2 regions of the Cellulosimicrobium sp. XJ-DQ-B-000 genome follow, and region 2 is predicted to be linked to the other one. Evidence: riboswitches for the same ligand, from Rfam matches in the RefSeq annotation. Region 2 holds a riboswitch; the other holds the start of a gene.
What was found. A riboswitch is a leader RNA that binds a small molecule or an ion and turns the genes downstream of it on or off. The one in region 2 is predicted to bind S-adenosylmethionine.

Region 1 (15,647 bases), on a different contig from region 2:
CCGAGCGCGACGAGGCCGAACCCGACCACGTTCGCGGACGTCGCGACGACGAGCGTCGTGCGGCTGCCGAAGCGCGCGACGACCGCGCCCGTCACGACGACGGCCGTGAGGGTGCCGACCCCGCCCACGACGAGCAGCGCGCCGAGCTGGCCAGAGCTCAGCCCGAGCGCCTCGCGCACCGACGGCAGGCGGCTCATCCACGACGTGCCGATGACGCCGAACAGCGCGAACTGCACCATGAGCGCCCACCGCGCGCGCGAGACCACGGCGCGGTCCGTCAGGGCGCGCGCCGGTCCGGAAACCGGAGGGTTTGTTGACACTTGCCCGAGTCTACGGAGCGGGCGGGCCTCCGGGCCTCCGTTTTCCGCGGCGGCGACCCGTCAGAGGCGGACGGTCCCCGCGACGCACGTGACGCTCGACCCGCCGACCCAGACGGTCCCGGCGCCGTCGCGCTCGACGTGCACGCGCCCCGCCCGGCCGAGCGCGGCGCCCTGGGCGGCGACGTAGCGCCCGGGGAGGCGGCCGTCGCGCGTGAGCCACTGCCCGACGACGGCGTTGAGGCTCCCGGTGACCGGGTCCTCGGGGATGCCCATGGCGAGCGCGAACCCGCGCACCTCGACGGCGGTGCCGTCGGGGCCGCCGTCGTCCCCGTGCAGGCCGGCGACGCCCACCGAGAGGTCGGGGTGCTCCGCGCGCAGCCGGGTCCAGTCGGGCGTCAGCCCCGCGACGCGCGCGGCGGAGTCGAGCAGGACGACGCGCCAGCCCGGCCCGTTGTCGAGCACGCGGTGGTCGAGCACGGCCTCGTCGGGGACGCCGAGCGCGGCGACGATCGCCGCGAGGTCGTCGGCCGGGACCGGCTCGTCGGCGAGCAGCGCGGGCGCGGCGAACGCGAGCCGCTCCGTGCCCTCCTCGCGCCGGATCGTCACGAGCCCGACGCCGCACTCCTGCACGACGACGTCCCCCGGGCGCGGGCTGCCGCCCGCCTCGAGCCACGCGTGGCACGACCCGAGCGTCGGGTGGCCCGCGAACGGCAGCTCGCCCGCCGGGGTGAAGATCCGCAGGCGGTAGTCGGCGCCGCCTGCGGCGCCGTCGGGCGTGGGCGGCAGGAGGAACGTCGTCTCGGAGAGGTTGGTCCAGCGCGCGAAGGCGGCCATCTGCTCGTCCGTGAGGCCGACGGCGTCGAGCACGACCGCGACGGGGTTCCCGAGGGTCGGCGTGCGGGTGAAGACGTCGACCTGGGCGAACGGGCGGGACGCGGTCCGGTCGGCGATGTCTCCGTGGCGTGCGGTCATGCCGTGAGCGTACGTCCCCGCTGATGGGAGCACTTTTGTCGACGGTGCGACGGAAGTTGTAGACACATCGATAGAACGGGGCTAGCCTGTCCAGCGTTGTCATCGACGGGGCCAGGCAGGGGTTACGCTCCGTGGACTCGTAGTCCGACCGAGTAAGGAGCAACGATGCTCGAACGCACCAGCCTGCCGGTGTCCCGCCGGATCAGGTACCGACGCGGCGCGGCCGCCCTCACCCTCGGCGCGCTGGTCGTCGCGGGCTGGGCCGTCCCTGCCGCGGCCGATCTCCCCGAGCAGGAGCCCGGCGTCACGCTGCGGACCTTCCAGCTCGCGCAGAACCCCGGCGGGGTCTGCACCCTGAAGTCCGGGCAGACGCCCAACGTCGACAAGCTCATGCCGACCATCGACTGGTCCACGGCCGAGCAGTTCGGCGCCGAGGACAACTTCATCTCGCAGGTGAGCGCAAACCTGCACGTCCCGGCGGACGGCCAGTACCAGTTCCGCGTGACCAACGACGACGGCGCGCTCGTCTACATCGACGGCCAGCTCGTCCTCGAGAACGACGGCCCCAACGACTCGACCTCCGTCGAGGGCAGCGCGACGCTCACCGCAGGCGTGCACGACCTGCGGGTCGACTACTACGAGGGCAGCGACAAGCAGCGCCTCACGCTCGCGTGGAAGACGCCGGGCAGCTCCTCCTTCCAGGTGATCCCGACCTCGGCGCTCAGCACCGAGGCCGGCGTCGTGCGCGTGACCGCGCCCGGCTACAAGTACTGCGAGGGCGCGACCGACACGGCCGGCGACGGCCTGCGGCTCGACTCCGTCAACCCCAACTACGAGCTCGTCGACCTGCGCCCCGCGGGCTTCGAGCCCAAGGTCTCCGGCCTGGCGTTCACGCCGGACGAGCAGCTCGCCGTCGTGACGACGGGCGAGGTCAGCTCCGGCGGCTGGCGCCCCGACCCGGTGTCCGGCGAGGTGTACTTCCTCGACGGCGTCACCACGGCCGACGGCCCCGAGGACGTCACCGCGACGCTCGTCGCGGACGAGCTGCTCAACCCCATGGGCATCGAGGTCGTCGAGGACTCGATCTTCGTCTCGGAGCGGTACCAGCTCACGCAGCTCACCGACCCCGACGGCGACGGCTTCTACGACACCCACACGAAGATCGCGGAGTGGCCCGACGGCGGCAACTTCCACGAGTTCGCGTTCGGCCTGATCCACGACGAGGACTACTTCTACGTCAACCTCTCCGTGGCCATCAACAACGGCGGCGCGACGACGAACCCGCAGCCCGCGGCCAACCGCGGCACGTCGATCAAGATCGACCGCGAGACGGGCGAGGTGAGCTACGTCGCGGGCGGCCTCCGCACGCCGAACGGCATCGGCTTCGGCCCCGAGGGCGAGATCTTCGCGACGGACAACCAGGGTGCCTGGCTGCCGTCGAACAAGCTCATCCACATCCAGCAGGACAAGTTCTACAACCACTACACGAACCCGGCCGGGCCGTTCGACTCGAACCCCGTCGCCCCGCCGGCCGTGTGGCTGCCGCAGAACGAGATCGCCAACTCCCCGGGCAACCCGATCCTCGTCGAGGACGGCGAGTTCGCGGGCCAGATGCTGCTCGGCGACGTCACGTACGGCGGCATCCAGCGCGCGTTCCTCGAGAAGGTCGACGGCGAGTTCCAGGGTGCGGTCTTCCGCCACACCGCGGGCCTCGAGGTCGGCGTGAACCGCGTCATCTACGGCCCCGACGGCGCGCTCTACGCCGGCGGCACCGGTGAGGGCGGCAACTGGGGCGAGTCCGGCAAGCTCCGGTTCGGCCTCCAGAAGCTCGTCCCCGTCAACGAGGACTCCTTCGACATGAAGGAGATGCGCGTGGTCGAGGGCGGCTTCGAGATCGAGTACACCGACCCGGTCTCCGACGAGGTCGTCGAGAACCTCGCCGACGCGTACCAGATCAAGCAGTGGCGCTACGTGCCGACGCAGCAGTACGGCGGCCCGAAGGTCGACGAGCAGCCGCTCTTCGTCACGGACGCCCAGGTGTCCGAGGACCGCACGACCGTCACGCTGAAGATCGACGGTCTCAAGCCCGGCCACGTCGTCTACGTCCGGTCCCCGCGCCCGTTCGCCTCGGCCGACGGCGCGGAGCTCCTCAGCACCGAGGCCTGGTACACGCTCAACTCGCTGCCCGGCTACGTCGCCCCGGCCGACCGCGGCTGGTACGAGGCGGAGCTGGCCCAGCCCCTCGGCGGCTCGAGCATCGGCTCGGACCACAGCAACTACTCCGGCTCCGGCTTCGCCGCGGGCATGACGAGCGTCGGCTCCGGCCGCACGTTCTCCGTGACCGTCCCCGAGGCGGGCACCTACCCGGTGAACGTGCGCTACGCCAACGGCATCCACCCGTACACCGAGCTGCGGTCCAAGAACGTCTCGCTCCACGTGAACGGCCAGGACCTCGGCCAGTGGAACTTCCCGACCACGGGGAGCTGGAAGGACTGGGGCGTGCAGACGCGCGACCTCGAGCTCCAGGCGGGCACGAACACCATCACGCTCGCGTACGAGACGGGCGACCAGGGCAACATCAACATCGACGTGCTCTCGATCGGCGAGAACCCGGACATCTGCACCCCGGGCGAGGTCGAGGACGGCTACACCGCCCTCTTCGACGGCACCCTCGCGAGCCTCCAGGCGGGCTGGCGCATGGCCGGTCCGGGTGGCTTCGGCCGCCAGGAGGACTGCTCGATCCAGGGCGCGGGCGGCATGGGCCTGCTCTGGTTCAACCAGGAGCTCGGGGACAGCTACAGCCTGAAGCTCGACTGGAAGCTCCTCAAGGACGACAACGGCGGCGTGTTCGTCGGGTTCCCGAACCCGGGCGACGACCCGTGGGTGGCCGTCAACAAGGGCTACGAGATCCAGATCGACGCGACGGACGCCGCCGACCGCACCACGGGTGCCATCTACACGTTCCAGGGTGCCGACGCCGCGGCCGTCGAGGCCTCGCTCAAGCCGGTCGGCCAGTGGAACGCGTACGACATCCGCGTCGAGGGCGACCGCATCCGGGTCTACCTCAACGACGTGCTCGTCAACGACTTCACGAGCAGCGACCCGGCCCGCCTGGTCAACAGCTTCGTGGGGATCCAGAACCACGGCAACGGCGAGATGGTCAACTACCGGAACATCCGGTTCAAGGAGCTGACCGACGAGCCCGTCGAGGAGCTCGCGATCTCGACGACGGTCCAGACCCGCTGCCTCGCGGGCAAGGTCTACGTCGCGGTCCGTGCCACGAACGACGACACGGTGCCGGCGGACGTCACGCTCACGACGCCGTTCGGGACGAAGACGGTGACCGGCGTCCAGCCGGGTGCCTCCGCGTACCAGTCGTTCGCGACGCGTGCCACGTCGGTCGAGGCCGGCGTCGCGCAGGTCTCCGCGACCGGTGACGGCCGGACGTTCGAGGCGGACGCCGCCTACGAGGCCGTCAGCTGCGGCTGAGCCGATGACCCGGGGCGGGCGGCGTGAGCCGTCCGCCCCGGGTCGCACCGGGCGGGGGCGGCGGCACGAGCCGCCCCCGCCCGACCCGTCTCGTCCGGCGCCCGGCAGGGCGTCCCCGCAGGGCGGAGCGCGGTCCGACGGCGCTCCCACCCTCGCGTAGGGTGCTCACGTCCGCGCGCTGCCGCACGGACGCACCGCACGAACGTCGTGGGCGAGCCGGCCGAGGCCGACCCCACGACTCCCCGACGAGTTCCCGACGAGGGGAGCCCCCATGACGCTCGGACGCCTCCTGCACCGGACCGGACGGTTCGCCGCCCGCCGCCGGGGCGTGGTCCTCGTCGTCTGGGCCGTCCTCCTCGCCGCGGGCGCCGTGCTCGGCGGGGCGGTCTTCGACAAGACCTCCGACGTCGACCCCGCCCCGCCGGGCAGCGCGTCCGCCCTCGCGGCGGAACGCCTCGAGGAGCTCGCCCCCGAGGGGGAGACCGTCGTCGCGGTGCTGTCCGGCCGCGACCACTTCTCCGCCGACCTCATCGCCCAGGCGAGCGAGGTCATGCACGGCATCCGCGCGATGCCCGGCGTCGTGGAGCTCTCGGACGCCTACACCGGCGGCGGGCTCATCGCCGACGACGCGCAGGGCTCGCTCGTCGTCGTCGAGCTCGACCCCGCGCTGTCCGACGACGAGGCGCTCGCCCTCGCGCACCGCGTCGCCGACGCGCTGCACACCGTCGACACCCCCGAGGTGCTCGTGGGCGGTGCGCTGCTCGCGGAGGAGGCGTTCGTCGAGCAGGCGATCACCGACGCCGCGGTGGGCGAGGGGATCGCGATCGCGGTGCTCCTCGTCGTGCTCGTCGTCGTCCTCGGCGGCCTGCGGGCCGGCCTGGTCCCGCTGCTCTCCGCGCTCGCCGCGATCGCGGTCGCGCTGCTCGTGCTCAGCGGGCTGCTCGGCGTGGTGCCCGTCAACGAGTTCGCCGTGAACGTCGTGACGCTGCTCGGTCTCGGCCTCACGGTCGACTACTCGCTGCTCGTGCTCGCGCGCTTCCGCGAGGAGCGCGCCGCGTCCCCGGGCCTCCCGCTCGACGAGCTCGTCGGGCGCACGCTCGCGACCGCCGGCCGCGCCGTGCTCGCCTCCGGCCTCGCGGTCGCCATCTCGCTCGCCGGGCTTCTCCTGCTCGGTGACTCCCTGCTCTCCGGCATGGCGGTGGGCGGGGCGATCGTCGTGCTCGTCGCGACCGTCGCCGGGCTCACGCTCGTCCCCGCGCTCGTCGCGACGTGGCACCGCGCGATCCCCGCGCCGGGCGCGCGCACGTGGTCCCACCCGTGGACGGGCCGCGGCGGTGCCGGCACGCTGGGCCGGCTCGCGCGCACCGCGCAGCGCCACGCCGTGCTCGTCACGCTCGGCGCGACGGCGCTCCTGCTCGCCCTCGCGGCGCCCCTCGGCTCGCTGACGCTCGGCAGCTCGGAGGTCCGCTCGCTGCCCGCCGACGCCGAGGCGCGCCTCGCCGCTGACGCCACCACCTCCCGCTTCGCCGACCTCGGCGTCGCGCCCGTCACCGTGCTCGTGGAGGGCCCGGTCGACGACCCGGCGGTGCCCGAGCTGCTCGACCGGGCCGCCGCCCTGCCCGGCGTCGAGGACGCCATGCAGGACACCGGCTACCCGCCCGAGGTCACCGTCGTCGACCTCACGCCCGACGTCGGCCCGGGCGGTGACGCGACGGCCCAGGAGGCGCAGGACCTCGTGCACGCCGTGCGCGCCCTCGACACCGACCTCGAGGTGCTGGTCGCCGGACCGGCCGCCGAGGTCGTCGACACCCAGGAGCACCTCGCGCAGCGGCTCCCGCTCGCCGCCGGGGTCGTGGTGCTCGCGACCTTCGTGCTGCTCTTCCTGCTCACGGGCTCGCTCGTCGTGCCGCTCAAGGCCCTCGTGCTCAACCTGCTCACGCTCGCGGCGACGCTCGGCGTCCTCGTCTCCGTGTTCCAGCACGGCGTCGGCGCCTCGCTCCTCGGGTTCGAGCCGTGGGGTGCGCTCGACGTCACCACGCCCCTGCTCGTCGGCATGCTCGTGTTCGGCCTCTCCACCGACTACGAGGTGTTCCTCCTGTCTCGCACCGCGGAGGAGTGGCGCGCCCGCGCGCCCGGCGAGGACCCGCGCGTTGCGAACGACCGGGCCGTGCTCCGCGGCATCACCGCGTCCGGCCCGGTCGTCACGACGGCGGCCGTCGCCATCGGCATCGTGTTCCTCGGCTTCGCGGCGGGCGAGCTCGTCGCGATGAAGGAGGTCGGCGTCGGCATGGCCGTCGCCGTGCTCCTCGACGTCACCGTCGTGCGCGGGCTGCTGCTGCCCGCGACGATGACGCTCCTGGGCCGGTGGAACTGGTGGCCCTCCTGGCGCGGGGGAGAACCCGGGTCCGCCGACGTAGAGCCCGGGTCCGCCGAGGGAGACCCCGGGTCCGCCGAGGTAGAGCCTGGGTCCGCCGAGGTAGAGCCGCGGTCGGTCACACGTCGCGCATGACCTCGGTGACGAAGCGCGCGGAGCGCTCGCGGAGGCCGTCGACGCGGAGCTCGACGAACAGCTCGCGCATCGACTCGTCGTCGCCCATCTCGGTGCGGGTGGGGGCCCGGCGGACGTTCTGCGAGCAGAGGAACTGCGTGCAGATGAGGGTGCCGACGGTGTTGCCGCGACGCCCGGCGGCCCCGGCGCGGCGCGCCACGTAAAGGCTGACGTCGTCCGTCACGACGACGTCCTCGCACCACGCGCACACGGCGCGCTTGCGCCGTCCGCCCGTCTTGGCGTCGGTCGAGCGCAGCAGGACGCCGCGCGGCTCGTCGTCGACCTCCACGACGGCGTACGCGAGGAGCGGGGCCTTGCGGTCGCGCCACCCGAGGTAGTCGAGGCGGTCCCAGTCGAGCATGTCGAGGTCGGGGAGGGTCGCCTGCGCGGCCTCGCGCTTGGACGCGTTGACGAACGACGCGCGGATCTGCTTCTCGGTCAGGGGGTTCATGGGTTCGCTGCTTCCGTGTCAGGACGGTCCGCGGCCCGGCGGGCGTGCACGACGACGCGTGCTCGCCCGGGCGCACGACGGCGCCTCCGGGGGCGGGGGGACGGCGTGCCCGCAGCCGTCGCGTCGTGACCGGCGCGGCCGGGCGACGACGGGGTCGTCGGACGGCGGTGCGCCCCGGAGCGCGGCGGCCGTCGGGGACGACGGCCCGCGGCGCGGTGGTCTCAGCGGGTGACGGTGCGGGGGGAGAGGGCGCCCGAGCAGGCCGCCAGGGCCACCTCGCAGCCTGCGGTGCCGTGCATCCGCGTCTCCTCGTCCCGTGCGGTGCGCCGTCGGCGCGATCCTGATCCGTGGTCGTGCCCGTCCGGCACGACGGACGGCTGCCCACGGCAACCGTCACCCTCGATGGTGCGCCTCGGCACCCACCGTCGTCAACGTGATTGCCGCCCGGGTCGCCGCGCACCCCCGGCGCGACGGCCGACGTCGTCCCTCAGGACGTCGCCCAGACGCCCAGCTCGTTGCCGCTCGGGTCGAGGAAGTGGAACCGGCGGCCGCCGGGGAACTCGTAGGGGCCCTCGACCACCTCGCCGCCCGCGTCCCGCACGGCGGCGAGCGTCGCGTCGAGGTCCTCGGAGAACAGCAGGACGAACGGACCGCCGCGGGTCACGTCGCCCGACTCGGCCAGACGTAGACCGCCGGCCTCGTCCGCGCCGGACTCTGCCGCCGTGCGGATCCCGGAGTACCCGGGGCCGTAGGGGACGAACTCCCAGCCGAAGGCCGCGCCGTAGAAAGCCTGCGCGGCGGCGAGGTCGGTCACGGGGAGCTCGACGTAGTCGATCGAGTGGTGGATGCCGTGCGCGTGGGTGCTCATGCGCCCATCGTGACGTGGGCCACCCACGGTCGCCGCGCGGGCCGCCCGCGGGCCGCTCGCAGGCACCAACGCGGCGGGCGCTTCCCCGGTGACCTTCGACCCCGACCGGGTGACGAAGTGCCGGGCCCGGCGAGCGGGTCGCCCGGCCAGACTCGGGGGTTCCGCCGTCCACCGTCCGGGAGGAACTCCGTGCCCGTCGCCCTGCCGTCCCCGTCCGAGACCGCCGCACCCGCCGGGGAGCGGCTGGTGTCCGTGGAGGTGGTGGTGCCGTCCGGGGTGTTCTGGGCGGGGGAGGCGCGGAGCGTGACGGTCCCGGCGGCGTCGGGCACGCTGGGCATCCTGCCGCGGCACCAGCCGGTCGCGGCGTCGCTCACGGCGGGCCGGGTGCGTCTGCGCACCCCGGACCGCCCGACGGCCGAGCTGCGGATCGGGGGCGGGTTCCTCGTCGTCGACCAGGACGAGGTGACGATCCTCGCGGACGACGCGACGTGGGTGCCGGCCCGCTAGCCCGCTACGCGGGGTCGGTCGTCGTCCCGAGCTGCACGACGACGACCCGGTGCCCGTCCGGGTCGTGGACGTGCGCGAACCGGTCGCCGGTGTCGGCGTCGGCGTCGGGCCCGACGAACGGCTCGACCCCGGCCGCGGCGAGGCGCGCGAGGGCCGCGTCGAGGTCGTCGACGTAGAGCACGAGGTTGGGCAGGCCGTGCCGCACGAGCGGTGCGCCGCCCTCGGGGAGCGGCACGAGCCACAGGCCGGGCTCGTCGACGCGTCCGGGGCCGACGTGGAGCAGGGGGAACCCCTCCGTCTCCCCCTGGAACAACGTGCGGAAGCCGAACCCGTCGGCCCAGAACGCGGCGCTCGCGTCGAGGTCGCGGCAGAGCAGGACCGTGCGCCCGATCGTCGTCGTCATGCGACGAGCCTAGGGCGCACCGCCGACGCCGCGCCCGCGGGGGCCGGCCTCCCGGGGCGCACCCGCGCCGTCGGGCATACCGTGGACGGCATGGCGACCGACGGCGGCATCCGCAGGACGATCAGCGACCTCGTGGCGCAGGAGCGCGAGCTCCGCGAGCAGCTCGCGCAGGGGGAGATCACCGGGGGCGAGGAGCACGAGCGGCTCCGGGCGATCGAGGTCGAGCTCGACCAGTGCTGGGACCTGCTGCGCCAGCGTGGCGCCGCCCGGGAGTTCGGCGGCGACCCCGATGCGGCGACGGTGCGAGACCCCGGTACGGTGGAGAACTACCTGGACTGATCGCCGACGGCGACGTCCGGCTCCCGTTCCGACCTCAGAAGGAGAAACCCATGACCACGTCCAGCGAGCAGGCGGCGCAAAGCCCCCTCCCCACCGGGACCGAAGGGCGCGACATCCCCGGTCACGCGGGCGCGGTCGCACGGTTCGTCGTGGCGTTCGCGCTGTTCGTCGGCGGGCTCGTGCTCATGGGGTCGGGCATGTCCGGCGTCGACGGCGGTGTGTGGCTCTTCGTGGGCGGCCTCGCGGCGGCGACGCTCGCGTTCGCCCTCCCGATGGCGGGCACGGGCACGACCGAGCGCTGACGCCCTCGACACGGAGGCCGGGTCCCGACGGGACCCGGCCTCCGGCGTGTCCGGGGGTCAGCCGAGCGTGGCCCGGACGGCCTTCGCCGCGGTGACGAGGTGCTCGAGCGACGGCACGGTCTCCTCGTAGCGGCGGGTCTTCAGGCCGCAGTCCGGGTTGACCCAGACGACGCGCGGGTCGATCGACTTCACCGCGAGCTCCAGCAGCTCGGTGACCTCCTCCGTCGAGGGCACGCGCGGGCTGTGGATGTCGTAGACGCCCGGCCCGATGCCGCGCGAGTACCCGGCGTCGCGCAGCTCCGGCACGATCTCCATCCGCGAGCGCGCCGCCTCGACCGACGTCACGTCGGCGTCGAGGCCGTCGATCGCGCCGATGACCTCGCCGAACTCCGAGTAGCACAGGTGCGTGTGGATCTGCGTCGCCGCCTCCACGCCCGACGTCGCGAGCCGGAACGACCCGACGGACCAGTCGAGGTACGCCGGCTGGTCCGCGCGGCGCAGCGGCAGGAGCTCGCGCAGCGCGGGCTCGTCGACCTGGACGATCCCGATGCCGGCGGCCTCGAGGTCCGCGATCTCGTCGCGCAGCGCGAGGCCCACCTGGTTCGCGGTGTCGCCGAGAGGCTGGTCGTCGCGCACGAACGACCACGCGAGGATCGTCACGGGCCCGGTGAGCATGCCCTTGACGGGCTTCTCGGTGAGCGACGCCGTGTACGCGGACCACTCGACGGTGATCGGCGCGGGCCGCGTGACGTCGCCCCACAGGATCGGCGGGCGCACGCAGCGGGACCCGTACGACTGGACCCAGCCGTTCGCCGTGACGGCGAACCCGTCGAGGTGCTCCGCGAAGTACTGCACCATGTCGTTGCGCTCCGGCTCGCCGTGCACGAGCACGTCGAGGCCCAGCTCCTCCTGGAGCGCGACGACGCGCGCGATCTCCTCGCGCATCGCGGTCGTGTAGTCCGCGTCCGCGAGCTCGCCCTTCGTCCACAGCGCGCGGGCGCGGCGGATCTCGGGCGTCTGCGGGAACGACCCGATCGTCGTCGTGGGCAGCAGCGGCAGGTGCAGACGCTCCTGCTGCGCCGCCGCGCGCTCGGCGTAGTCGCCGCGCGCGAAGTCCGCGTCGGTCAGCGCGGCCGCGCGCTCGCGCACCGCGGGCACGACGACGCCGCTCGCCGCCGCGCGCGACGCCACCGCCGCGCGGGACGCCTCGATCTCCGCCGCGACGGCGTCGCGACCCTCGGTCAGCGCGCGGGCGAGCGTCGCGACCTCGCCGACCTTCTGGTCCGCGAACGCGAGCCAGTCGCGCAGGCGCGGGTCGAGCGTGGTGCCCGACGCCGTGCCGGGCTCGGCGAACGTCTCGTCCTCGACGTCGTGCGGCACGTGCAGCAGCGACGTCGACGTGCCGACGGCGACCGCGCCCGCACCGAGGCTGCGCGCGGCGGTCAGCGTGTCGAGCTTTGCCGAGAGGTCGGCGCGCCACACGTTGTGCCCGTCGATCGCGCCGACGACGAGCGTCTTCGTCAGGAGGTCGTCGTAGGGCGAGTCCGGAAGGTCCGCACGGACGGCGTCGATCGCGATCGCTTCGACGTCCGTGCCCGCGAGGGCCGCCAGGAAGTCGAAGGTCGCGCCGTCGCCGTCCGGCGACGTCTCCAGCCCGCCGAACGGCGTGGCGACGAGGATCGCGGGCCGCGCGTCCTGCGCCGAACCAGGGGTTGCCGCCGGGTTTGCGGACGAGGCCGCCGAAGACCCCGGGCTCGGCACCGGGCGGAGGTCGGTCGCGAGGGCGCGGTACGCGGACCCCACGGCGGCGGCGAGCTCGGTGAACGGCACGTCGACCGAGTCGGTGACGAGGATCGGCTCGTCGAGCTGGACCCACGGCGCCCCCGCCGCGGCGAGCGCGCGCAGCAGGTCGGCGTAGGCGGCGACGACGTCGTCGAGGCGGTCGAGCGGCGAGTACCCGGCGGGCGCGTCGTCCGCGGCCTTGGACAGCGCGAGGAACGTCACCGGCCCGACGACGACGGGCCGCGTCACGACGCCGGCTTCCTTCGCCTCGACGAACTCGCGCACGACGCGGTCGTCGACGAAGCGGATCGGGGTGTCCGGGCCGATCTCGGGGACCAGGTAGTGGTAGTTCGTGTCGAACCACTTGGTCATCTCGAGCGGGGCGTCGTCCCCCTGGCCGCGCGCCACGGTGAAGTAGCCCGCGAGGTCGAGGCGACCGGCGTCGTCGGTCAGCGACGCGAACCGCGACGGGACCGCCCCGAGGGAGGCGGCGACGTCGAGCACCTGGTCGTAGAAGGAGAACGAGCCGGGGACGGACGCGTCGTCGTCGCCGAGGCCGAGGTCGACGAGCCGGCGGACGGTCGCGAGGCGCAGCTCGCGGGCCGTGGCCTCGAGCTCCTCGGCCGAGGTCTTGCCGGCCCAGAACGCCTCGACGGCCTTCTTCAGCTCGCGGCGGCGGCCGATGCGCGGGTAGCCGAGCACGGTGCCGGCGGGGAAACCGACCGGGTTCTGGGTAGGGGAGGGTACGGAAGTGGCCATGATCGAAACCTCTTGCTGGTCCGGAGGACCGGTCAGACGGGCGCGCCGTGCGTGGCGGCGCTCGTCGTGGGCAGGGAGGTGCCGGTGACCCACGGCCCGCTGGCCAGGTCCGGGACGAGCGGGGCGGCGGCAGCGCTGGTGCTGCCTCCCGTCCCGGCCGACCCGCCGCCGAGGTGGACACCCTCGAGCAGGTCAAGAGCGGCGCGGTGCTTGTTGAACGTGTACACGTGCAGACCGGGCGTGCCCGCGTCGAGGACGCGCTGCGCGAGGTCGACCGAGTACGCGATCCCGTAGGCGTGCTGCGCCTCCGGGTCGGGCAGGGCGTCCAGCGCGTCCAGCAGGTGCTGGGGGGCGCGCACGCCCGTGAGCTCCTCGACGCGACGGAGCCGCGCGGGCTCCGTCGTGGGCAGCAGCCCGGCGAGGATGGGGATCGTCACGCCGGCCGCACGGGCCTCGGCGACGAAGTCGGTGTACGACGACGCGTCGTAGAAGAGCTGCGTGATCGCGAAGCTCGCGCCGGCCTGCTGCTTCTGCCAGAGGCGTCGCACCTCCTGGGTGCGCGTCGTGCCGGCGGCGGGGTTGCCGTCGCAGAACGTCGCGACGGCGATCGTCAGCGGCCGGGCCGCGCCGCGCAGCGCGACGGCCGGGTCGGACGCGCAGCGCGACGCCTCGACCTCGCGCAGCAGGGCGACGAGCTCGGTCGACGACCGGACGCCGTCCGGCGCGGGCTGCCAGTCCGGCTGGTCGCGCGGCGGGTCGCCCCGCAGGGCGAGGAAGCTCCGCACGCCCTCGTCGAGGAAGTCGGTGATGACCGACTCGACGTCCTCGCGCGACGCCCCGACGCACGTGAGGTGCGCGATCGGCAGCACGGGCGTGCCCTGGAGCAGGCGTCCGACGACCTGGCGCGCGGTCGCGCGGTCGGTGCCCGCGGCGCCGTACGTCACGGACACGAAGTCGGGGTGCGTCGCGACGAGACGGCGTGCCGTCTCCCAGAACTTCGGGGCCGCGTCCGGTCGGCGCGGGGGCATGAGCTCGAACGACACCGTCGGCCGAGGACGGCCCGGACGGTGCGCGAAGGATGCCTCTGAGGTCATGCGTCACTCCATCGACCCTGGCGTTAGCACCTTTGTCCTCGGGAGGCTTCCGTCGGCGGGTTGCTGCGGTGTCGTCGAGCCAGGACTCTCGACCGCTCTGGATGGTTGGCACGATCCTACGACCCATCCGACATGCGGTCGAGAGCGCCCGCCAGGTGAGATGCGGAGGGATCGGCCGGAGGCGTACCGGCGCCTCGCGCTACGGATCTCGGGCTCTCTACGCTACGAATTTCAGGTTTCCTACGCTACAGATTTCAGGTGCTCGAGCGAGGTCCCAGACACCGACCATGGCGACGGGTCGTCGTCGGCCTTGCAGGTCTCAGGCCCTCCGGCGCTCGGGCACGTGCAGGCGGCGGAGGAACCGGTCGGTGCGCAGCGGCGGCCCGCGCCGGTCGAGGAGCGACACGACGACGACGGTCGCCGTCGCGAGCGGGATGGTCCAGGCGGCGGGCTGGGCGAGCAGGGCGCGCACGACGCCGGGGACGCCGTCGGCCGTGCCGCCGGACGGGCTCCCGTACCCCGCGGCGACGAGCGCGGACGACGCGAGCAGCGCCGTCGCGCACAGGACGGCGCCCACGACCATGCCCGCCACCGCGCCGCGCGCGGTGAGGCCGCGCCACCACACGCCGAGCAGGATCACGGGGGAGAGGGCCGACGCGGCGAAGACGAACACCGTCCCGACGCTCGTCACGAGGCCCTGCGGGATGGTGACGAGCGCGAACGCGAGCGGGATGAGCGTGCACGCGACCGCCGACCAGCGGAAGGACCGCACGGTGCCGCCGAACAGGTCCTGGCTCACGACGCCCGCCAGCGCCACCACGAGCCCCGACGACGTCCCGAGGAACGCGGCGAACGCCCCGGCGACGACGAGCGCGGCGAGGAGCTCGCCGCCGAGCCCGGGCACGAGGCGGGTCGGCAGCGTGAGGACGACCGTGTCCGCGACCCCGGGCGCCGCGAGGTCGGGCGCGACGACCCGCGCCACGAGCCCGAGCGTGCTCGACACCATGTAGAACACGCTGATCATGACGAGCACGACGACGGTCGTGCGGCGGGCCGAGCCGCCGTCGGGTGAGGTGTAGAAGCGCACGAGGACGTGCGGCAGGCCGGTCGTGCCGAGCAGGAGGGCGAGCAGGAGCGAGACGGTCGCGTACGCGTCGAGGCCACCCGGCCCGGCCTCGGGGGGGAACACGGCGCCGGGGTCGAACGTGACGACGGCGCCACCGGGCTCGAACGCCCCGCCGAGCGCCATGAGCACGAAGACGAGCGGCACCGCGAGGGCGGTGAGCTTGACCCAGAACTGGAACGCCTGGACGAACGTGATGGAGCGCATCCCGCCCGCGGCGACCACCGCGCTCACCACGACCGCGATCCCTACCGAGCCGACCCACGGCGGCACCGCGGCCACGCTCGTGATGACGAGCGCCGCCCCGTGGAGCTGCGGCACCACGTAGAGCCACCCGATGACGAGCACGAGCACGCTCGTCACGCGGCGCGCGACCACGGAGTCGAGCCGGGCGTGCACGAAGTCGGGGATCGTGTACGCGCCGCTGCGCCGCAGGGGGCCTGCGACGAACAGCAGGACGAGCAGGTAGCCCGCCGCGTACCCCACGGGGAACCAGAACGCCTCCGCGCCGGACAGCAGCACGAGGCCGGAGAGCCCGAGGAACGTGCCCGCAGACAGGTACTCGCCGCTGATCGCCGACGCGTTCCAGACCGGCCGCACGGTGCGCGACGCGACGAAGAAGTCGCTCGTGGTGCGCGAGATCCGCAGGCCGTAGAACCCGATGAGGCCGGTGGCGAGCAGGAGCAGCGC
Region 2 (15,647 bases):
CACGACACCGACGGTGCCCGCGCCGCGCTCGCCGCGCGGTACGGCGTCGACCCCGCCGGGGTCGAGGACGTCGCGCCCGGCGCGGCCGCGGGCCTGGCACCCGCCGCGGACCGTCCCGGCACCGTCCTCGCGACGCAGCTGGGCCACCGGACGGTGCGCCGCTACCGCACCGACCCGCTGGCCCACCACGTCGTGCCGACGCTCGTCGCCGCCGCGCAGTCCGCCCCGACGTCGTCGAACCTCCAGCTCTGGAGCGTCGTCGCCGTCACCGACCCCGCGCGCAAGGCGCGGCTCGCCGCGCTCGCGGGCGACCAGGAGCACGTGCGCACCGCGCCGCTGCTGCTCGTCTGGCTCGCCGACGTCGCGCGGGCCCGCGCTCTCGGCGAGCGCGAGGGCGTCCGGCTCGAGGCGACCGACTACCTCGAGACGACGGTCGTCGCGTTCCTCGACGCCGCGCTCGCCGCGCAGAACGCCGTCGTGGCGGCGGAGTCGCTCGGTCTCGGCACCGTGTACATCGGCGCGCTGCGCAACCACCCCGCCCAGGTCGCGGCCGAGCTCGGCCTGCCCGAGGGCGTCGTCGCGGTCGTGGGGCTCGTCGTCGGGCACCCCGACCCCGCGGGCGGGGAACGGGTCAAGCCGCGGCTGCCGCAGGCGGCCGTCCTGCACGCCGAGCGCTACCGCGCCGTCGGGCAGGACCAGCACGTCGCGGCGTACGAGGAGCGCATCGCGCCCTTCTACCGCGAGGAGGGGCTCGACGGCGGCTGGCGCGACCGCGTCGTCGACCGCCTGCGTGTCCCTGGCGCCCTGCGCGGGCGCGCCCACCTGCGCACCACGCTCGCCGCGCTCGGGTTCCCGTCCAAGTAGCCCGGCGACCGCCTCGCCCCGAGCCACCGCACCCCACCAGAGGAAGCCATGTCCCACCAGCACCCGCACCCGACCGCCACCCCCGGCGGGCCGCGACCGGCGTCCGGCCGCGTCCCGCTGTCCGTGCTCGACCTCGCGATCGTCCCCGAGGGGGCGACGGGCCAGGACGCGGTGCGCCGCGCCGTCGGGCTCGCGCGCGACCTCGACCGGCTCGGCTACCACCGCGTCTGGTACGCCGAGCACCACCTGTCGCCCGGCGTCGGCTCGGCGTCGCCCGCCGTGCTCGCCGCCGCCGTCGCGGCCCGGACCGAGCGCATCCGCGTCGGCAGCGGTGCCGTGCTGCTCAGCACGACGAGCCCGCTCGTCGCCGCCGAGCAGTTCGGGACGATCGCCGCGCTCCACCCCGGCCGCGTCGACCTCGGGCTCGGCCGGGCGTTCACGCCGCCGCCGGGGGAGAAGGGGGCCGGGGCTCCGCGGCGGGCCCGGCCGGCCACCGGGCCGCGGGTCGTCGACGGGCTGTACGTGCCCGGCGCGCCGCCGGCGGACGTCAACGACTCCGTGCTGCGCGAGCGGATCCTCGCGCAGAAGCGGATCGTCGGGGCGTCGCGCACCCCGGCGAGCTTCCGCGACGAGCTCGAGCTCGTGCTCGGGCTGCGCGCGGGGACCTACCGCGACGAGCGCGGGACGTCGTACGTGAGCCCGCCCGTCGAGGGCGCCGACTGGGACCTGTGGGTCCTCGCGTCGAGCGCGGGCGAGAGCGCGCGCGTCGCGGGCGAGCTCGGGCTGCCGCTCGCCGCGAACTACCACGTGGCGCCGTCGGCGACGCTCGACACCGTCGCCGCGTACCGCGAGGCGTTCCGGCCGGGCGTGCTCGACGAGCCCTACGTCGTCGTGTCCGCCGACGTGCTCGTCGCCGACACCGTCGAGCGGGCCCGCGAGCTCGCGACGCCGTTCGCGGACTGGGTGCTCTCCATCCGCAGCGGCGCCGACGGCGCGATCGCCTACCCGGAGCCGGGCACGTCGCCCGCGTGGGAGGAGCGTCCGGAGGCGGAGCGCGCGCTCGTCGCCGACCGCGTCGACACACGCATCGTCGGTGACCCCGAGACCGTCGTGCGGCGGCTCGAGACCCTGCGCCGCGCGACCGGCGCGGACGAGCTCCTCGTCACCACCGCGACCCACGACGCCGACGACGCCCGACGCTCGTTCGCGCTGCTCGCCGAGCACTGGTTCGCGGACGCCGACGCCGACGCTGCCGCACGCGCCGCCGTCGCCCCCGACGTCGCACCCGCGCTCGCCGCCACCCACTGACACCACCACCCCGCGAAGGAGACACCGATGACCACGACCCCGCCCCTGCGGGCCGCGACCGACGCCGCCGCCCAGGTCGCCGACGGCGCGCTGCTGATCGACGTGCGCTCGGCCGGCGGTCGCGCCGCGCACGGCGAGATCCCCGGCGCCACGCACGCCGACCGCGACGACCTCGACGCGCTGTTCGGCCCCGCCGACGCCCCGGTGATCTCGCTCGACACGCCCGTCGTCGTCGTGTGCGGGTCGCCGAACGGCTCCGGGCCGGTGGCCGAGGCGCTCGCACGCCGCGGGTACACGCACGTGTCCCACGTCGACGGCGGCTTCCCCGCGTGGAAGGAGGCCGGCCTCCCGGCGTCCGACCCCGTCGGGGCGGCCCCGGAGCCCGCGCCCTCGGGGTCCGCGGCGCCGCCGGAGCCGACGGCACCCGCCCGGCCCTGAGCCGGCGGCCGGACCGTGCCCCGCACGTCCGGTCCGCGACCCCGCACCCCGAACCACCCGCACCGACACCACGGAGACCCTCATGCCCGTCGAGTTCCTCGGCATCGCCACGACCAACGACGCCTCGGAGACCACCGAGCGCACGACCGCCGCGTTCGACCCCGCCTACCTCGAGCGCCTCGTGCGCGCGCACGAGGACAACGGCTGGACGCGCGTCCTCTTCGCGTACGGCTCCTCCGGCCCCGAGCCCGCCGCGCTCGCCGCCTACACCGCCGCGCGCCTGCAGTCGATCGAGCTGCTGCTCGCGCACCGGCCCAACGTGTCCTACCCGACGTACGCCGCCAAGACGTTCGCGACGCTCGACCAGCTCTCCGGCGGGCGGCTCTCCGTCCACTTCATCACCGGCGGCAACGACCACGAGCAGGGCCGCGAGGGCGACACGCTGACCAAGGACGAGCGGTACGCGCGCACCCACGAGTACATCCAGATCGTCAAGCAGGCCTGGTCGAGCGCCGAGCCGTTCGACCACCACGGCCCGTTCTACGACTTCGACGACTTCGTGCTCGACGCCAAGCCCTTCGAGGGCCGCACCCCGACCATCTCGTTCGGCGGGTCGTCGGACGCCGCGTTCCGCGTCGGCGCGGCCGAGGCCGACATCTACGCCGTCTGGGGCGAGCCGCTCGACCGCACCGCCGAGCAGATCGCGCGCGTGCACGCCGAGGCCGCCGCCGCGGGCCGCACGACGCCGCCGCGCATCCACGCCGCGTTCCGGCCGATCGTCGCGCCGACCGAGGAGCTCGCCTGGGAGAAGGCGCACCGCATCCTCGACCGGATCGAGGCGCGCAAGGCCGCCGCGGGGGGCCAGCTCAGCCGTCGGCACCCGATCGACAAGCCCGAGAACGCGGGTTCCCAGCGCCTGCTCGAGATCGCCGCCCAGGGCGAGCGCTTCGACACCGCGCTGTGGACCGCGACCGCGAAGGCCACCGGCGGCGCCGGCAACTCCAACGCGCTCGTCGGCACGCCCGAGCAGGTCGCCGAGGCGCTGCTCGCCTACTACGACCTCGGCGTCCGCGTCATCTCCGCGCGCGGCTACGACCTGCTCGACGACGCGGTCGACTTCGGTCGCTACGTCATCCCGCTCGTCCGCGAGGAGGTGGCGAAGCGCGACGCCGCCGCCGCCGAGGCCACCGCGGCCTGACAGATCGGCAACCCCGCCCCGGGTCGGCAGCTCCGGTCGGGTTCGGCACCTGCGCGTGCCGAACTCGACCGGAGCTGCCGAACGCGCCGGTACCGGCCCCCGGACGACGACGAACAACAAGGAGAAGGACGTGCGGTTCCAGGTACTCGACATCGTGTTCAACCCGCCCCACCCCGTGACCGGGGAGGCGGTCGCGCCGTCCGACCGGTTGAACCGGGTCGTGGAGACGGCGGTGCTGGCCGAGGAGCTCGGGTTCGACTCGTTCGCGGTGGGGGAGCGGCACGCGGGAGAGGTGCTGTCGTCGGCGCCGACGGTGCTCCTCGGCGCGGTCGCGGCGCGGACGTCGCGCATCCTGCTGAGCACGGGCGTCACCGTGCTGTCGCTGCTCGACCCGATCCGCGTCGCCGAGGACCTCGCGACGGTCGACCAGCTGAGCCGCGGGCGGCTGGAGATCGTCATCGGCAAGGGCAACGAGGTGCTGCAGTACCCGCTGCTCGGGCTGGACCTCGACAAGCAGTACGAGTACCTCCAGGAGAACTACGAGCTGCTGCGCCTGCTGCTGTCGGAGGAGGACGTCAGCTGGAGCGGGCGGCACCGCCACGCGCTGGAGCACGCGACGACGCTGCCGCGGCCGTTCGCCGGGCCGTTCCGGATCTGGCACGGGTCGGCGACGTCGCGCTTCGCGGTCGACCTCGCGGCCCGGTACGGGGACCCGATCGTCAGCGCCAATGCGCTGCAGCCGCGCGAGAACTACCAGGTGCTCATCGACCGCTACCGCGAGCAGTACGCGGCGCACGGGCACGACCCGGCGTACGGGTACGTCGGGTCGGGCTCGGGCGGGCTGTTCCTCGCCGACACGACGGAGGAGGCGATCGAGCAGTACCGCCCGATCTACGAGGGCCAGGTCGCGGCGGCGGCGCGCCGGGGGTACGGGCCCGACGCCGTCGGGAAGGCACCGAGCTTCCGGACGGTCGAGGACGCCGTCGAGCGGGGGCCCGCGCTCGTGGGGTCGCCGGAGCGCGTGGCCGAGAAGATCCTCGACTACCACGCCTCGTACCGGCACGACCTGCAGTCCGTCTCGGTGAACCACCTGATCCCCGCGGCGCAGCAGGAGGACGTCCTGCGCCGGTTCGCGGAGGAGGTGGTCCCGGTCGTGAAGGCCGAGGTGAAGACCGACCTGTGGAGCCCGGCCGACGCCCGCCGCGCGGCGGGGTTCACCGCGGCCTGAGCGATCGCCGGACCGGAGGGAGGGGCCCGTCTCGCCCGGCGAGGCGGGCCCTCGCCGTGCTCGTGGCAGCCCCGGCGACGGGTCACGACGACGCGGAGCAGGAAACAACCGTCCGTCTGGCGGGACGGTCGTCTCGATACTTGACTCACCTGGTCGAGATTGTCTTTCCTGCTCCCAGGTGACGAGCGTCAGCACGCAGGCCCGGCTCGCTGACCAGCAACCCTTCGACGTGACGGGGTGCTCCGGGAACGACCTGACCGCGTGGCTCCCGCCGCGCGGTAAGCACGGCACCCCGGTGGGTTCCCCCGCCGCGCCGGCCCTGGGCCCGGCGCGGTCGACCACCGGCGCCGGACGACCGCCGGTCCTCAGCCGGCACACGAGGAGAGCAGCACGACATGATCCCCACACCTCACCGACGCCGGTCCCTGACCGTCGCCGCGGCGGCCGCCGCGACGGGCCTCCTGCTCAGCGCGTGCGCGGGCGGCGGCTCCGGCGCGTCCGACGGCGACGGGTCGCCCAGCCCGTCCGGCGAGCCCGTGGCGGGCGGCGACCTGACGTTCGCGCTCACGGTCGACTCGCACTGCATCGACCCGCAGCAGGTCGGCAACAACGACGCCATCGCGGCGGCCCGCCAGACGGTCGCGTCGCTCACGGCGCAGGACCCGGACTCGGGCGAGATCCTGCCGTGGCTCGCGGAGAGCTGGGAGGTGAACGACGACGCGTCGAGCTACACGTTCCACCTGCGCGACGACGCGACGTACGCCGACGGCACGCCGATCGACGCCGAGTCGGTGAAGACGAACTTCGACGCGATCGTCGCGCTGGGCGCGACGGCGTCGCTCGGGTCGCAGTACCTCGTCGGCTACGAGGGCACGACCGTCACCGACCCGCAGACCCTCACGGTGGACTTCGCGGAGCCAAGCGCGCAGTTCCTCCAGGCGACGTCGACGTTCTCGCTCGGCCTCCTCGCCCCGTCCTCGGCCGACCTGAGCGTCGAGGACCGCTGCGCCGGGAAGTTCGTCGGCTCCGGCCCGTTCTCCGTGAAGTCGTACACGCAGGACCAGGAGATCGTGCTCGAGAAGGTCGCGGGCTACGCGTGGGGCTCGGAGGCGAGCGACCACCAGGGCGAGGCCTACCTCGACACGGTGACGTTCAAGGTCATCCCCGAGGCGAGCGTGCGCAGCGGCAGCCTGCAGTCCGGGCAGATCGACGCCACGGCCGCGATCTCGACCGTCGACCTCCCGCAGTTCGACGGGAACGGGTTCTGGCTCGAGTACCGCGCCAACCCGGGCGTCGTGTTCAACCTCTTCCCCAACGAGTCGAGCCCGCTCGCGGGCGACGAGGCCGTGCGGACGGCGATCCTCCAGGGCATCGACCGCGAGCAGATCGCGGACACCGTGCTCAGCGCGCAGGACGAGCCGGCCACGAGCGTCCTGTCGCACTCGACGCCGCTCTACGAGAGCGTCGCGGACGAGCTCGCCTACGACCCCGAGGGCGCGAAGAAGATCCTCGACGACGCGGGCTGGGTCGAGGGCGCCGACGGCGTGCGCGAGAAGGACGGCCAGAAGCTCTCCACGACCGTGACGTTCTGGCAGGTGCCGGAGCCGCTCGAGCTCGTCCAGCAGCAGCTCGCACAGATCGGCGTGGACCTCCAGCTCCAGCACGTGACCGTCGCCGAGTCGCAGGCGATCAAGGAGAGCGGCGACTTCGACTTCGACTACTACAACCTCACGCGCTCCGACCCGGACGTGCTGCGGACGATCTTCTCGGCGAACGCGCGCAACATCAACCAGCGCGACGCGGAGGAGGTCGACGACCTGCTCGACGCGTCGGCCGCGGCGACCGACCCGGCCGAGCGCCAGAGGCTCGTCACGGAGGCGTCACGCCTCCTGGTCCAGAAGGGGCACGCGATCCCGGTCTACGAGCTCTCGACGACCATCGCGGCCGCCGACACGGTCCACGGCCTGACGTTCGAGGCGTCGTCGCGCCTCGACTTCTACGACGCCTGGGTCACCCAGGGCTGACCCGCCGGGCCCGCCTGCCCGACGCCGCGGCGTCGGGCAGGCGGGCATCCCCCACGGAAGGAGGCCGACCATGGGCCGGTACGTCCTGCGTCGCGCCGGGCAGGGCCTGTTCGTGCTCTGGGCGGCGTTCACCATCTCGTTCTTCGTCCTCTACCTGCTGCCCAGCGACCCGGCCGCGCTCATGGCGAGCGGCGGGGGCGAGGCGGACCAGGTGGACCCCGCGCTGCTCGACGCCCTGCGCGCCCAGTACGGCCTCGACCGGCCCGTGCTCGTGCAGTACGCCGACGCGCTGTGGCACGCGCTGCGGCTCGACTTCGGGACGTCGTACGCGTCCGGGGCGCCCGCGACGCAGCTCGTGCTCCAGGCGCTCCCGGAGACGCTCCGGCTCACGGCCGCGGCGCTCGTCCTCGCCGTCGTGGCGGGCGCCGGCATCGCGATCGCGAGCACGTTCCCGCGCGCGGCCTGGCTGCGCCACGCGCTCGCGTCGCTGCCGCCGCTCGGCGTCGCCCTGCCGCCGTTCTGGCTGGGCCTCCTCCTGCTGCAGTGGTTCTCCTTCCAGATCCCGCTGTTCCCCGCGATCGGCAACCAGGGCGCGATCAGCCTCGTGCTCCCGGCGATCACGCTCGCCGTGCCGGCGAGCGCCGCGCTCGCCCAGGTGCTCGCGCGGAGCCTGCGCGGGACGCTCGGCGAGCCGTACGTCGAGACGGCGCGCGCCAAGGGCGCGAGCCGCGCGCGCGTGCACTTCGGCCACGCGCTGCGCAACGCCGCGATCCCCGCGCTGACCGTGCTGGGCGTCGTCGTGGGCGGGCTGCTCGGTGGCACGGTCGTCACCGAGACGGTGTTCTCGCGCGCGGGCCTGGGACGGCTCACGGTCACGTCGGTGGACGCGCAGGACATCCCCGTGGTGCAGGCGGTCGTCGTCCTCTCGGCGCTCGTGTTCGTGGTCGTCACGCTCGTGGTCGACCTGCTCTACCCCCTGCTCGACCCCCGGATCGACGCACGACAGAAGGCGGTGGCCGCATGAGCACCAGGCCGGGAGTGCGCATCGTGCTCCGGGACGAGGCCCGGGTCGCGGACCGTGCCTCGGTGGCGGACGTGCCGCCGTCGGGCGCGCTCGCCCCCGACGCCCCGCCCGCCGACGCGCCCGGGGGACGCACGCCCGCGGAGATCGAGGTCGAGGACCGCGAGGACGCGCGCGCGATCCTCCGGCACGGCCGCGTGCGGACCCGGGGCACGGCGGGCCGGTGGCGGCGCGGGGCGCGGTACGCCGTGCGGCGTCCCGGGCTGGTCGTCGCCGTGCTCGTCGTCCTGCTCGTCACGGCGTGGGCGGTCGTCCCGCAGCTCTTCACGGCGTACGACCCGCTGACGGGCGTGCCCGCGGACCGGCTGCAGCCGCCGTCGGGCGCGCACCTGTTCGGCACCGACCACCTGGGGCGGGACGTGTACGCGCGCGTCGTCCACGGCGCGTCGGCCTCGCTCGGCGCGACCCTCGTCGCGGTCGCGGTCGGGCTCGTCGCCGGGTCGCTGCTCGGCCTGCTCGCGGGGTTCGTGCGCGGGTGGGTGGACGACGTCGTCGGCCGGTTCGTCGACGTGCTGCTCGCGATCCCCAGCATCCTGCTCTCGCTCGCGATCATCACGGCGCTCGGGTTCGGGACGGTCAAGGTCGCGATCGCCGTCGGCATCACGAGCGTCGCGACGTTCGCGCGCGTCATGCGGGCCGAGGTCCTGCGCACCTCGACGTCGGTGTACGTCGAGGCGGCCCGCGCGTCGGGGGTGCGCTGGTACGGCGTGCTGGGGCGCCACGTGCTGCCCAACTCGACGGGACCGGTGCTCGCGCTCGTCGCGCTCGAGCTCGGCACGGCCGTGCTCGCCATCTCGGCCCTGAGCTTCCTCGGCTACGGGACGCCGCCGCCCGCGCCGGAGTGGGGGTCGCTCGTCTCGGGCGGGCGCGACTACCTGGCCACCGCGTGGTGGCTCACGACCATGCCGGGCCTCGTGATCGTCGCCGTCGTGCTGTCGGCGAACCGCATCGCGCGGGCCCTGGAACGGACCGGAGGGGACGCATGACCGCCACGACGCCGACCACCCAGGAGCGTCCCGGCCCGACGTCGGGCGAGGCGCCCGCGCTCGAGATCCGCGGTCTGGAGGTCGCCTACCGCACGCGCGACGGCGGCTCGTACGCCGCCGTGCGCGGCGTCGACCTCACGGTCGGGCCGGGCGAGGTCGTCGCGCTCGTGGGCGAGTCCGGGTCGGGCAAGAGCACGACGGCGCACGCGGCCCTGCACCTGCTCGCGCGCGGGGGCGAGGTGACGGCAGGGACCATCCGCCTCGGCGGCCGCGACGTCGGACGGCTCTCCGAGAAGGAGTGGCAGCAGGTGCGGGGCCGCGACGTCGGGCTCGTGCCGCAGGACCCGACGGTCTCGCTCAACCCCGTCACGCGCGTGGGCGACCAGGTCGCGGAGGTGCTCGTCATCCACGGGCTCGCGCGGCGCAAGGAGGCGCGCGAGCGTGCGGTCGAGCTGCTGCGCCAGGCCGGGATCGACGACCCGGAGGCCCGCGCGCGGCAGTTCCCGTCGCAGCTCTCCGGCGGGATGCGCCAGCGCGTGCTCATCGCGATCGCCGTCGCGGCCCGGCCGCGCCTCGTCGTCGCGGACGAGCCCACGAGCGCGCTCGACGTGACGGTCCAGCGCCGCATCCTCGACCACCTCGACGGACTCGTGCGCGACCTCGGCACCGCCGTCCTGCTCATCACGCACGACCTCGGCGTCGCGGCGGACCGCGCCGACCGGATCGTCGTTCTCGAGCACGGGGTCGTCGTCGAGGAGGGCACCGCCGAGCAGGTGCTGCACGACCCACGCCACCCGTACACCCAGCAGCTCATCGCGGCGGCGCCGAGCCTCGCGAGCTCGCGCCTCGTCGCAGGCGGCACCCCGGAGACGGCGCCGAACGACGGCGTCGTCCCGCGCGCCGACGCGAGCCGCGCCGCGGTCGCGAGCCGCGCCGTCGACCAGGGGATCGCGGTGCCCGACGCCGCCGGCCCGGACACCGCGAGCGCGCCCGTCCTCGCGGTGCGGGACCTGCGCAAGGAGTTCACGCTGCCGCGCGGGTCGTCGCACCGGACGCTCGTCGCGGTGGACGGCGTGAGCCTCGCGGTCGGGCGCGGCGAGACGTACGCGCTCGTGGGGGAGTCGGGGTCGGGCAAGAGCACGACGGCGCGCCTCGCCCTCCGGCTCGAACGGCCCACCGCGGGCACGGTGGAGTTCGCCGGCGAGGACATCACGACGGCACGCGGCGAGCGGCTGCGGTCGCTGCGCCGCGGCTTCCAGGTGGTCTACCAGTCCCCGTACGCGTCGCTCGACCCGCGGTTCACCGTCGAGCAGATCGTCACCGAGCCGCTCCGGGCGTACCGGGTCGGGTCGCCGTCCGAGCGCGCCGACCGGGCGCGTGCGCTCGTCGAGGACGTCGCGCTCCCGCCCGACGTGCTCCGCCGGGGACCGCGCGAGCTCTCGGGCGGGCAGCGCCAGCGCGTCGCCATCGCGCGGGCGCTCGCCCTGAACCCGGCGCTCGTCGTGCTCGACGAGCCCGTCTCGGCGCTCGACGTGTCCGTGCAGGCGCAGATCCTCGAGCTGCTCGTGCGGCTCCAGGCCGAGCACGGGCTCGCGTACCTGTTCATCTCGCACGACCTCGCCGTCGTGCGGCAGGTGTCCGACCACGTCGGCGTCATGCACCGCGGGCGCGTCGTCGAGCAGGGGGCGGCCGAGCAGATCCTGCTCGACCCGCAGGAGGAGTACACGCGTGAGCTCGTCGCGGCCATCCCCGGCCGCCGCACGCTCCAGGACGCGCCCCGGGCGTCGTCCACGACAGCAGGGAGCGCACGATGACCGTCGCCGCACGACCCGCAGCGCCCGGCACCCGGCCCGGGACCAGGGCGACGCCCGGGCCGCGCGTGCTCGCGGAGCCCGCCCCCGCGCCGTCGCGCACCGAGCTCGCGGGCCGCACCACCGAGCTGCTCCAGGCGATGATCCGCAACGCGTGCGTCAACGACGGCACCGTCGGCTCGGGGCACGAGGCCCGCAACGCGCGCGCCGTCGCGGACGTGCTCGACGGTCTGGGCCTCGAGGTCGAGTGGGTCGAGCCGCAGCCCGGTCGCACGTCGCTCGTCGCGCGCCTGCGCGGCACCGACCCCGGTGCCCCGTCGCTCGCGCTCGTCGGGCACACCGACGTCGTCCCGGTCGAGCCGGAGGGGTGGACGCGCGACCCGTTCGGCGGCGAGCTCGTCGACGGCTGGGTCTGGGGCCGGGGCGCGATCGACATGCTCGGGCTCACGTCGGCGTTCACGGTCGTCACGCGGGCGATCGCGGAGAGCGGGCAGCGGCTGCGCGGCGACCTCGTGCTCGCCGCCGTCGCCGACGAGGAGCACGGCAGCACGTGGGGGGTCGACTGGATCACGCAGCACCGGTACGACCTCGTGGACGTCGACGCGGTCCTCACGGAGTCGGGCGGGGTGCCGCTCGGGCCCCGGGGGAGCCGCACGGTCGCGGTGGGGGAGAAGGGCGGCGCGGGGCGCCGGCTTCGCGTCGTCGGTCGGCCGGGGCACGGGTCGGGGCCGTACGGGTCGCTCAACGCGATCGTGCTCGCGGCCGAGGCCGTGCGGCGGATCACCGCGCACCGCGGCCCCGTCGTCATCGGAGACCTGTGGCGCCGCTACGTCGACGCGCTCGACCTCGCGCCCGACGTGCGGGCCGCGCTGCTCGACCCCGCGCGGATCGACGACGCGCTGCCCGCGCTCGGTGCGCTCGCGTCCGTCGCGCACGCCACGACCCACACGACCGTCGCGCCGACCGTGCTGCACGCGGGGTCGAAGCCCAACGTCATCCCCGGGCTCGCCGAGGTCACGCTCGACGTCCGCGTCCTCCCGGGCGCGACCCCGCAGGACGTGGCCGACCTGCTCGACGACGCGCTCGGCGACCTGCGCGAGCACGTGCACGTCGAGGGGGACTGGTTCGGCGAGGCCTCGCAGTCGCCCACCGACGGCGCGGCGTACGCGGCGATCGAGCGGGCCGTGCGCGCGCACGCGGGCGCCGACGTCGTGCCGGTCCTCGGTACGGGCGGCACGGACGGGCGCTTCTTCCGCCGTCGCGGCGTGCCGGCCTACGGGTTCGGGCTGCTCAGCGAGCAGTGGGACCCCGGGGTCTTCCGGTCGCTGTTCCACGGAAACGACGAGCGCGTCGACGTCGAGTCCCTCGGCCTCACGGCCACCGCGCTGCACGACGTCGTCACGAGCTACCTCGGGTGAGCGGTCGTCCCGGCGTCGGCGCCCCGCCGTGGCGGTGACCGCGGGCGGGCGCGCGTCGCGGGCCGTGCTGCGGGTCTGCCTCGCGACCGGGTTCGTCACGCTGCTCGACTCCGCGATCCTCACCGTCGCGGCGCCGGCGCTGCGGGCCGAGCTCGGCGCGACGACCGCCCAGCTCCAGTGGATCCTCGCCGGGTACTCCCTGACCTTCGGGCTCGCGCTCGTCCCGGCCGGCCGCCTCGGCGACCGGCTCGGTCGCGGCGGACCGCTGGCCGTCGGGCTCGGGCTGTTCGCCGTGGGGAGCCTGGTCGGCGCGACGGCCTCCGACGCCGACGTGCTCGTCGCCGCGCGCCTGCTCCAAGGAGCCGGCGCCGGGACCGCGAACCCGCAGGTCATCGGCCTGCTCCAGGACCACTACGCCGGACCGGCTCGCGCGCGTGCGCTCGGCGCCTACGCCTCGACGGGGGCGTTCGCCATGGTCCTGTCCCCGCTCGTCGGTGGCGGCATCCTGTCCGCGCTCGGACCGGCGGCGGGGTGGCGCGCCGCGGTCGGGCTCGCCGCGCCGCTCGGGCTGGCGGTCATGGTGGTCGCCCTGCGGGCGCTGCGGCCGGGGGACGCCGGACCTGGCGTCGCGGGAGAGGGCCGGGCCGGTGCGAGCACGGACGGCGGCCGCGGGGGCCGGTCGCGCGGCAGTCGGGTCGGGGTGGGCTTCGACGTCGTGGGCCTCGTGCTCGTCACCCTCGTGACCCTGGGCCTGCTCGTCCCGTTCGTCGCCGACGGGCCGCGCGCCGTCGTGCTGCCGGTCTCGCTCGGGGTGCTCGTGGCCGCCGTCGGGGGGCTCGTCGTGTGGGAGCCGCGCTACGCGCGGCGTGGCCGGGCGCCGGTGCTCGCCCCGGGGCTCCTGCGTTCCCCCACCTACGTGCTGGGGTGCGTCGTCGCGGCGTTCAGCTTCGGGGCCGCGCTCGGCTACTCGGCGGTCCTCATGCTCTTCCTGCAGGACGGCGCGGGCCTCAGCCCGGTCCAGGCCGGCCTCGTGACGACGCCGGGCGCCGTCGCGTCGGTGGTGGCGGCGAACCTCTCGTGGCGGTCGTTCCGGCGGTTCGGTCGGCGCGGCGTCACCGTCGCCGTCGGGGCGAAGGCCCTCGTCGCCGTGGGCACGGCGCTCGCCGTCGGCGTCGCGCCCACGGCGGCCGTGGTCGCCGCGCTCGTCGTCTCCCAGGTGCTCACGGGTGTCGCCGCGGGGCTGACGATCTCGCCCAACCAGACGCTCACCCTGGAGGGGGCGCCCGGCACCGAGCGCGGCGTCGCGGGGGCGGCGCTCCAGCTCGTGCAGCGCGTCGCGGCCACCGTCTGCATCGCCGCGATGACCGGCGCCTTCGTGGCCCGGACCGACGGCGCGGCCCCGGGTCTCCTCGACGCGCACCGCGACGGCCTCGTCGCCGTCAGCTCCGCCGTCGCGGCCCTCGCCCTCGTCGCCTGGGCGGCATCGTGGCTCGACGAGCGTCTCGCCCGCCCCGCCACCAGATAGAGCCGCAGGCCGTGGGGGAGGACACCAGGTGTCCTCCCCCACGGCCTGCGGCTCGACGGCGCGGTGCCGGACGGGTCAGGCCTCGCGGTTCTCCGAGGAGAGGAACCAGGCCTGCTTCTCCAGGTCCGCGATGATCTCGTGCAGGATGTCGGCGCTCGTCGGGTCCTCGGCGTCGACGTCGTCGTGCACGGCACGGACGACCTCGACCGTCTGCGCGATGCGCTCGACGACCGCGTCGACCGTGTCGCCGACCGACACGAGGCCCGCCGGGTACGGCGAGAGGTCCGTCGTCGTCGCGACGGTCTCGGTGCGGCCGTCGGGCACGACCTGGAGCGCGCGCATGCGCTCGGCGACGGTGTCGCTGTGCTCGCGCGCGGCGTCCACGACGTCGTCGAGCTGGAGGTGCAGGTCGCGGAACCCGCGGCCCGTGACGTTCCAGTGGGCCTGCTTGCCCTGGACGTGCAGGTCGACGAGCGCGACGAGCACGCGCTGCAGGTGGGCGCGGAGCTTCTCCGACGCCTCGAAGCGGGCCGTCGTGCGGTGGATGGTGGGTGCGGACATGGTGCTCCTCGCTCTCTCGGGGGTCGCCCGGAATCGTGCGGCGGTCACCCGGCTTCCGTCGGTGCCGTTCACTTGAACGATTCCAGACTAGGTGGCATTCCGCGCGCCCGCCAGCAAGGAGAGGCGTGCCTGACCTGCGGCGGGGCTCGTCGCGCGCCGAGCCGCAGCGTGGCGCGTCACGTCCTCTCGCCAGGTGAGAGGACGGCGTCCGGCCTTGCCCCGGGCGGCGCGCGGTGGTCCGCTGGGGCCATGACCGACACCTCCCGGACCCTCGCCTTCGGCACCCTCCCGTCGCGCACGCTCGGCACCGGCGGGGCGGCGCTCGCCGTCTCCGCCGTCGGGTTCGGCGGGATGTCCGTCACCGACGCCTACGGCCCCGCGGACGCCGCGGAGGCCGAGGCCGTGCTGCTCCGCGCGCTCGATCTCGGCGTGACGCTCTTCGACACGGCCGACGTCTACGGCCACGGCCGCAACGAGGAGCTGTTCGGCCGGGTCCTCGGGCCGCACCGGGACGAGATCGTCCTCGCGTCGAAGTTCGGGCTCCCGCCCGCGGGCGGCCACCCCGACGGGCGTCCGGTCGACGGCCGCCCCGAGTACGTCCGTGCCGCAGTCGACGCGAGCCTGCGCCGCCTCGGCACCGACCGCCTCGACCTGTACTACCTGCACCGCGTCGACCCCCAGGTGCCGATCGAGGACACGGTGGGCGCGCTCGCCGAGCTCGTGGAGGCCGGGAAGGTCCGCGGCATCGGTCTCTCGGAGCCGTCCGCCGCGACCGTGCGCCGCGCGCACGCCGTGCACCCCGTGACGGCCGTGCAGAGCGAGTACTCGCTGTGGACGCGCGACCCGGAGGACGAGGTGCTGCCGACGCTGCGCGAGCTCGGGGTCGGCTTCGTGCCCTTCTCGCCGCTCGGCCGGGGCATCCTCACCGGGACCGTGGACGCCACCGACGGCTTCGCGGAGGACGACGTGCGCCGCGCCCACGCCCGGTACGCCGGCGAGGCGTTCGAGCACAACCGCGGCCTCGTGCGCTCCCTGGAGCAGCTCGCCGCGGAGCACGGCGTCACGACGGCACAGCTCGCGCTCGCGTGGCTCCTCGCGCAGGGCGACGACGTCGTCCCGATCCCGGGGACGAAGCGCGTCGCATACCTGGAGCAGAACGTCGCGGCGGCCGCGGTCGAGCTCACGCCGGACGACGTCGCGACGAT

Region 1: it holds a riboswitch for S-adenosylmethionine, as region 2 does, so the genes downstream of both, RDI86_RS08120 (methylenetetrahydrofolate reductase) here and RDI86_RS05255 (ABC transporter substrate-binding protein) in region 2, are expected to answer to the same signal.

The regions. Positions count from the first base shown of each region.
Region 1 is NZ_JAVHYN010000004.1:64,164-79,810, reverse strand. It holds gene RDI86_RS08175 (sugar MFS transporter) at 1-320, opposite strand, end outside; gene RDI86_RS08170 (PhzF family phenazine biosynthesis protein) at 381-1,292, opposite strand; gene RDI86_RS08165 (family 16 glycoside hydrolase) at 1,458-4,781, shown strand; gene RDI86_RS08160 (efflux RND transporter permease subunit) at 5,053-7,290, shown strand; gene RDI86_RS08155 (FBP domain-containing protein) at 7,274-7,780, opposite strand; gene RDI86_RS08150 (VOC family protein) at 8,268-8,648, opposite strand; gene atpC (ATP synthase F1 subunit epsilon) at 8,838-9,155, shown strand; gene RDI86_RS08140 (VOC family protein) at 9,160-9,558, opposite strand; gene RDI86_RS08135 (DUF2630 family protein) at 9,649-9,897, shown strand; gene RDI86_RS08130 (hypothetical protein) at 9,948-10,199, shown strand; gene metE (5-methyltetrahydropteroyltriglutamate--homocysteine S-methyltransferase) at 10,257-12,740, opposite strand; gene RDI86_RS08120 (methylenetetrahydrofolate reductase) at 12,773-13,834, opposite strand; SAM riboswitch class I at 13,840-13,942, opposite strand; gene RDI86_RS08115 (cation acetate symporter) at 14,154-15,647, opposite strand, start outside.
Region 2 is NZ_JAVHYN010000002.1:291,119-306,765, reverse strand. It holds gene RDI86_RS05280 (nitroreductase family protein) at 1-864, shown strand, start outside; gene RDI86_RS05275 (LLM class flavin-dependent oxidoreductase) at 913-2,172, shown strand; gene RDI86_RS05270 (rhodanese-like domain-containing protein) at 2,200-2,610, shown strand; gene RDI86_RS05265 (LLM class flavin-dependent oxidoreductase) at 2,693-3,808, shown strand; gene RDI86_RS05260 (LLM class flavin-dependent oxidoreductase) at 3,939-5,036, shown strand; SAM riboswitch class IV at 5,214-5,327, shown strand; gene RDI86_RS05255 (ABC transporter substrate-binding protein) at 5,432-7,060, shown strand; gene RDI86_RS05250 (ABC transporter permease) at 7,131-8,084, shown strand; gene RDI86_RS05245 (ABC transporter permease) at 8,081-9,127, shown strand; gene RDI86_RS05240 (ABC transporter ATP-binding protein) at 9,124-10,941, shown strand; gene RDI86_RS05235 (M20/M25/M40 family metallo-hydrolase) at 10,938-12,356, shown strand; gene RDI86_RS05230 (MFS transporter) at 12,385-13,881, shown strand; gene RDI86_RS05225 (Dps family protein) at 13,957-14,442, opposite strand; gene RDI86_RS05220 (aldo/keto reductase) at 14,692-15,647, shown strand, end outside.